Linked DNA regions of Solidesulfovibrio magneticus RS-1. The main gene of each other region encodes a partner of the protein of the gene in region 2 in a complex. Links are inferred from orthologs where the notes say so. Each region holds a gene or a part of one and is shown on either strand. Other genes may lie near its edges. The genes, in order: mnmE and mnmG.

Region 1 (3,147 bases), 1.4 Mb from region 2 along the record:
CACCTCCGACGGCAACCGCGACAGCCGACCCTCATTGGCTCCAGTGGGACCGAAGCCTAGGGTAGCAATAACATTTTTCCCTTGGCCAAGATCAAGAAAAATTGCCTCTCCCTCGACGCGGATGATTATGGGAGAAGCACTCGGGTTCCAATGGACAAACTTCGGCGTAATAGTCACCTGGACAACATTCGATCCTGTCTTTAATCCTTCTGGCGTTTCAACTTCAATAATTATTTTATATTTTATAACTGTTGTCGTCAGCGCATCGCTCACGATCTTTCCGCTCGATACGAACAACCTCGGGCCGGCAACGAGAATGAGGATTGTCAGAAAAATCCATCGCAACAAAGAGACGCGCCAAAACAAAAGCATTGCTATAAATGAAAAGATAGATATGGCAATCTGGGCGTGAAGGCCAATAATGGTATGCAGCAGCGCTGCATACATCCAGATATAACTTACGAAATCACTGCCCTGTAACATGCTTACCAACGTCGTTGCGGCAAGTTGTTGTCTACCGCAGTATTATAGAGTTGCGCGACCATTTTTGCCTGAGCCCCCCGGTGAGCCAGTCCCATGTCTCATACATTCCAAGCGTCTCCACGGGCATCAGTTGCCCATGGAGCTTCGTTTTGACCTGCCCGTATCTAAACCTTCGAGGATTGGATACAGGAAATACTCAATGACGCGGCGCTTGCCAACAGTGATTTCAGCGCAAAGGGTCAGGCGGGGATGCCCGGAAAGCCGGGCGGCAGATTCTTGAGCTCCGCGCAGGAGGCGGGCGGGAGGACGATCCTGGCGCGAACGGTCAGCGTGTCGCCCAGGGCCTGTGTTTGTGGAAGATGTCCTGCTGATGGTCTTGACCGTTGCGCTTCTCACGCCATGCTTGTCATTTTCCGATGCAGAACCGGTCGAAGACGGCGTTTAGGACGTCGTCGGGCGTGGTCTCGCCGGTGATGTCGGCGACCAGCCCGGCGGCCGTCTCCAGGCGCACGCCCATGAGGTCGTAGGGGATGCCTGAAGCGATGTCCTCGGCCAGGGCGGCCAGCTCGGCTCGAGCCGCCGACAGCGCCGCCGCTTCGCGGTCGCTGGGGGCCGGCGTGTCCGGCTCGGGCGGGCCGTTCTCGGCGGTCAGCATGGCCCGGATGGCGGCCACAAGACCGGTGAGGCCGTGGCCGGTGCGCGAGGACACGGCCACGCCACGGATGCCGCGCCCGGCAAGCGCGGCCAACGGCGCGGGTTCGGCCGGCGGCAGGTCGGCCTTGGTGGCGACGGCCAGCACCTTGCCCGGCCCCAGTTCGGCCAGCACGGCCTCGGCCTCGGGGTCCGGGGCAAAGGGCGTGGAGCCGTCCACCACGTACAGTCCCAGCGTGGCCCGCCGGGCCTTTTCCAGGCCGCGCTTCTTGCCCATGTCCTCGATGGCGTCGTCGGTGGCCCGCAGCCCGGCCGTGTCGGTCAGGCGCACGGGCAGGCCGTCGAGGTCGAGGCTCTCTTCCAGATAATCGCGGGTGGTGCCGGGAAGCGCCGTCACGATGGCCCGGTCCGTGCCGAGCAGGGCATTAAATAAGCTCGACTTGCCGGCGTTGACCTTGCCGAAAAGGGCCACCGTCGCGCCTTGCCGGTAGGGCGCGGCCCGTTGTCCGGCTTCGAGCAGGGCGTCGATGCGGGCAACAGCCGCTGCCACGCCGTCGGCAAAGGCCTCGCGCGGCAGGCATTCCACTTCCTCTTCCGGAAAATCCACGGCCAGGCAGATGCCGGCCAGGAGATCGGCCAGGGCCTGCCCCAGTTCCCGGGCCGCCTCGCCCATGCCGCCGGTCAGGCGGTTTAGCGCCAGATCGGCCTGGACCGCGCCCCGGGCGGCGATGAGTTCGGCCACGGCCTCGGCCTGGGACAGGTCCAGCCGGCCGTTTAAAAAGGCGCGCTTGGTGAATTCCCCGGCTTCGGCCGGCCGCGCGCCCAGGGCGTAAGCGGCCCCGAGCACGGCAGCCAGCACGGCCGGGGAGCCGTGGCAGAAAAGCTCGGCCGTGTCCTGCCCGGTGTAGCTGCCCGGGCCGGGCATGAAGGCGGCCATGCCCTCGTCGAGGAGCCTGCCCCCGGGCGCGTGAAAGGTCCCGTGGTGCAGGCGGTAGGGCCTAAGGCCCGAAAAGTCCGGCCGTGGCGACCGGAAGAGCTTCTCGGCAATGTCCCGGGCGGCCGGGCCGCTGACGCGAATAATGCCGACGCCGCCGCGACCCGGCGGGGTCGCGACGGCGGCGATGGTGTCGGAAGGCTTGGGGCGCATGGGGCGTTAGGCGTCCGGTCCGGCCGGACAGGCCGGCGTTTCCAGAAGCTTTTCAATGGCCCGGCCCATGCGGCGGATGCCTTCCACGATGCGCTCGGGTTCGGCGTTGGAGAAGTTGAGCCGCATGGTGCGCTGGCCCGAGCCGTCCACGAAAAACGGCTCGCCGGGCACGAAGGCGACCTTTTCCTTGATGCACAGGTCAAACAGGGCAAAGGCCGAGCAGCCCTCGGGCAGAGTGACCCACAGGAACATGCCGCCCTCGGGTTCGGTGTACGCCACGCCTTCGGGGAATTCGGCCTTGATGCGTTCGACCATGAGATCGCGCTGGGCCCCGTAGGCGGCCTTGATGGTGGCGATATGGGCGTCGAGGTCGTTGTCGGCCAGGTACTGCACCAGGATGCGCTGCACCAGCGTCGAACAGTGGAGGTCGGAGGCCTGCTTGGCCGTGACGAGCTTGGGCAGGGAGTCGGGATCGGCCACCACCCAGCCCAGGCGCAGGCCCGGGGCGGCGATCTTGGAGAACGTGCCCAGCAGATAGCGGTCCTGGGTCATGAAGGCTGACACCGGCGGCAGGGCTTCGCCCATGAAGCGCAGTTCGCCGTAAGGGTCGTCCTCGACGAAAACCGCGTCGGACACGCGCATGGCCTCGGACACGGCCCGGCGGGCGGCCAGGGAATAGGTCAGGCCCGAAGGATTCTGGAAGTTGGGAACGGCGTAGAACATCTTGGCCCGTTGCCGGGTGAGCACGTCGGTCAGGCGGTCGATGTCCGGGCCTTCGGGCCCCAGCGGCACGCCGGCAAAGGTCGGTTCGAAGACCGAGAAGGCCTGGATGGCCCCGATGTAGCCGGGCAGCTCCACGCCGACCA
Region 2 (3,226 bases):
AACCCGCGCTTTTGCTCCAGTTCCAGGCGGGCCGGCCAGTCCACGGTCATGTGAATGAAGTTGTCGCCGGCCTTGCCGATGGCCAGGATGGGGGCAACGAAGTTGTAGAAGCTGTGCAGATCGCGGTGGGGGTCGATGCGCAGGCGAAAATCGCAGGCCACGAGCTTGCCGATCCAGGTCGGGTTGGCCCGCACCAGCGACGTCATTTCGAGTTCGATGCCGCGTCCCGGCGAGGCGGCGACGATGGCGGCGTCGGTCATGCGCGCGCCGGGATCGTCGCGCACAAAGCTCACCCGGACCTTGCTGCGCTGGGTCAGGGCCGTTTCCACCAGGGCCCGGACCTCGGCCGGCTTGGTGATCCAGGTGGTTGGGCGCACGTCCGAAGGCCGGTATTTGGTCTTCACGAACGCGCCGACGCCGATCAGTGTGAAAAAGGTCCCGAAAATCATGGCCATGATGAGCAGGGCCTCGGGCGAGGCATGGCCGGTGTTGGTGGCGTCGAGCATCCGATCCCACCAACCGGGGTCAAAGAGGCTTAAAAAAGCCGGAAGGTGGGCAAACCCCCAGAATTCCGCCATGAATCGGTCATAAGCCATCGCCCGGGCGGGCACAAGGGGCTTTTAGGCCTGTCTGGACAGCTTTTTGAGATGGATTTCCAGACAGGACACCGCCGCCGGGGTGACGCCCGAGATGCGCGAGGCCTGGCCCAGGCTGCGCGGGGCCACCCGGATGAGCTTTTCCACCACTTCCCGGGACAGCCCGGCCACGGCGGCGTAGTCGAGGTCCTGGGGCAACTCCACGCCCTCATGGCGGCCGGCCCGGCCGGCCAGCTCCTCCTGGCGCTTCAAGTACCCGTCATATTTGACGCGGGTCTCGGCTTCCACGGCCGCCTCAGCCGGCAGTTCGGCCAGTTCGGGCCAGAAACGGAACAGATCAGGCAGCGTGACGGCCGGGCGACGCAGGAGTTCGTCCAGGCGCAGGCTGCGCTCGGCCGGCTTGCCGCCAAGGGCCTCCCAGGCCGCGTCGTCGCAGTCTCCGGGCCGCACCCGACGTTCGGCCAGCCCGGCCAGGGCCTGGGCGATGGACGCTTCCTTGGCCTGGTAACGCGCCCATTGGGCCTCGCCTACCAAGCCGATCTCCCGACCCAGGGCGGTCAGCCGGGCGTCGGCGTTGCCCTCGCGCAAGAGCAGCCGATGCTCGGCCCGGGAGGTGAACATGCGGTAGGGTTCGCTGGTCCCCTTGGTAACGAGGTCATCGACCAGGACGGCCATGTAGGCCTGATCGCGGCGCAGGAGAAACGGCGGACGGCCGGAAAGCGCCAGACAGGCGTTGAGCGAGGCCCACAGGCCCTGGGCGGCGGCCTCCTCGTAGCCGGAGGTGCCGTTTATCTGGCCGGCCAAGTACAGTCCCGGCAGGGCCTTGGTTTCCAGGGTCGGGGACAGCTGCACCGGGTCGGCGTAGTCGTATTCGATGGCGTAGCCCGGGCGCACGATGACCGCGTTTTCCAGGCCCGGGATGGTGGCGATCATGGCCTTTTGGGTCTCGATGGGCAGGCTGGTGGAGATGCCGTTGGGGTAGATCTCCGGGCTTTCCAGGCCTTCGGGCTCCAGGAACACATGATGGCGGTCGCGCTCGGGAAACCGGGCCACCTTGTCTTCCACCGAGGGGCAGTAGCGCGCGCCGGTCCCCTGGATGACGCCGGTAAAAAGGGGCGAACGCTCGAAACCGGCCCGGATGGCCTCGTGGGTGCGGGCGTTGGTGTGGGTAAGATAGCAGGGAACCTGGGGCAGCACCGGCCCGGGGCCGTGGAAGCTGAACCCCGGCGGCGGCGTGTCGCCGGGCTGGGGCACGGTCACGGAAAAGTCGATGCTCTTGGCCAGCAGGCGCGGGGTGGTGCCGGTCTTGAGGCGGCCAAAGATCAGCCCATGGCGGCGCAGGCTGGCAGGCAAGCCGTCGGAAGGCGGATCGCCCAGGCGGCCCCCGCGCAGCTGGGTCAGACCGATGTGGATAAGCCCGCCCAGAAACGTGCCGGTGGTGACGATGACGGCCCGGGTGGCAAAGATTTCGCCCGAGGCGACGCGCAGGCCGCTGACACGCCCGGCCTCGGCCAGGATGTCCTCGGCGCTGTCCTGGCGCACGGTGAGGTTTTCCTGGGCAAACACGTCGCGCTTGACCACCCGCATATACTCGTCGCGGTCGATCTGGGCGCGGGTGGCGCGCACGGCCGGACCTTTGCTGGTGTTTAACGTGCGGAACTGGATGCCGGCGGCGTCGGCCCACAGGCCCATCATGCCGCCAAGGGCGTCGATCTCGCGGACCATGTGCCCCTTGGCCAGCCCGCCGATGGCCGGATTGCAGGACAGGTGGCCGATGCGGTCCACGTTCTGGGTGAGAAGCAGGGTCTTATGGCCGAGCCTGGCGGCGGCCATGGCCGCCTCGCAGCCGGCGTGTCCGGCCCCGATCACGATGATGTCGAACGTCATGGAAGTCACGCGCCTCCGGCGTAGGGAAAGGGAAAGAGCATGTCGGGGCGCTGCCCCGACGCCCCGCCGGGGGGGATAATCTCCCCCGGACCACCTTGCAAGGGGTGGAATGGGCAAAAAATGGGGGGCATGGTCAGATCGGCGTTAACGGAAAGGGCGGCCTCAGGCGGCTCTAGGCTGTGTCGGGCTTGCGGCCCAGGCAGCACAGCCAGCCCTGGTCGGCTTCCTCGCGGACAGCGACGTCTACAAAGCCGGCGGTCTCGAACAGTTCCCGGAACCGAGCCGGCGTCAAATAGGTCATGGGCACGAGTTCCAGCCATTTGCGGTTGCGGGCGTCGAAACGCGGCGTGTCGTAGACCTCGGCAAGAAGCAGGAACCGGCAGCCCGGGCGCAGCACCCGCCGCACTTCGGCCAGGTCGGCGACCAGGTCGGGCCAGAAGTAATGCGTCTCCACGGCGGTGACCAAGTGAAACGTGGAATCGCGGTAGGGCAGGGCCGAAACCGAGGCCTGGCGGATTTCCATGCGGCCCGAGGCCACGGCCTGGGCGTTGTGGCGCAGGGACAGGGTCACGCTTTTGGGCGAGGCGTCGACGCCGCAGATGCGGCCTCGCGGGGCGAGTTCGGCCAGCCGGGCCAGGGTGCGGCCGCCGCCGCAGCCGATGTCGAGGATGTCCTGGTCCGGGGCGACGTCCACCTGGGACAGGCCCCAGGTGGTCAGGGCGTAGTGGCTGCGGTTCATGCGC

Evidence for each region.
Region 1: the proteins of mnmG (region 2) and mnmE are in contact, whole or in part, in a solved structure (PDB 9HIP), measured with the Escherichia coli proteins. The link is inferred for Solidesulfovibrio magneticus RS-1 from one-to-one orthologs.

What each region holds. Positions count from the first base shown.
Region 1 is NC_012796.1:4,313,153-4,316,299, reverse strand. The notes cover bases 86-2,917. They hold mnmE (tRNA uridine-5-carboxymethylaminomethyl(34) synthesis GTPase MnmE), read right to left. Parts: upstream 2,282-2,917; coding sequence 890-2,281; downstream 86-889. Other genes in these bases: DMR_RS17845 (PLP-dependent aminotransferase family protein), read right to left, coding at 2,288-2,917; DMR_RS17855 (hypothetical protein), read right to left, coding at 86-483. Also shown: more of DMR_RS17855, read right to left, coding at 1-85; more of DMR_RS17845, read right to left, coding at 2,918-3,147. UniProt on the Escherichia coli protein: Exhibits a very high intrinsic GTPase hydrolysis rate. Involved in the addition of a carboxymethylaminomethyl (cmnm) group at the wobble position (U34) of certain tRNAs, forming tRNA-cmnm(5)s(2)U34.
Region 2 is NC_012796.1:2,912,482-2,915,707, reverse strand. Bases 53-2,963 are described here. They hold mnmG (tRNA uridine-5-carboxymethylaminomethyl(34) synthesis enzyme MnmG), read right to left. Parts: upstream 2,484-2,963; coding sequence 621-2,483; downstream 53-620. Other genes in these bases: DMR_RS12455 (class I SAM-dependent methyltransferase), read right to left, coding at 2,656-2,963; DMR_RS12465 (hypothetical protein), read right to left, coding at 53-578. In the rest of the region: more of DMR_RS12465, read right to left, coding at 1-52; more of DMR_RS12455, read right to left, coding at 2,964-3,226. UniProt on the Escherichia coli protein: NAD-binding protein involved in the addition of a carboxymethylaminomethyl (cmnm) group at the wobble position (U34) of certain tRNAs, forming tRNA-cmnm(5)s(2)U34.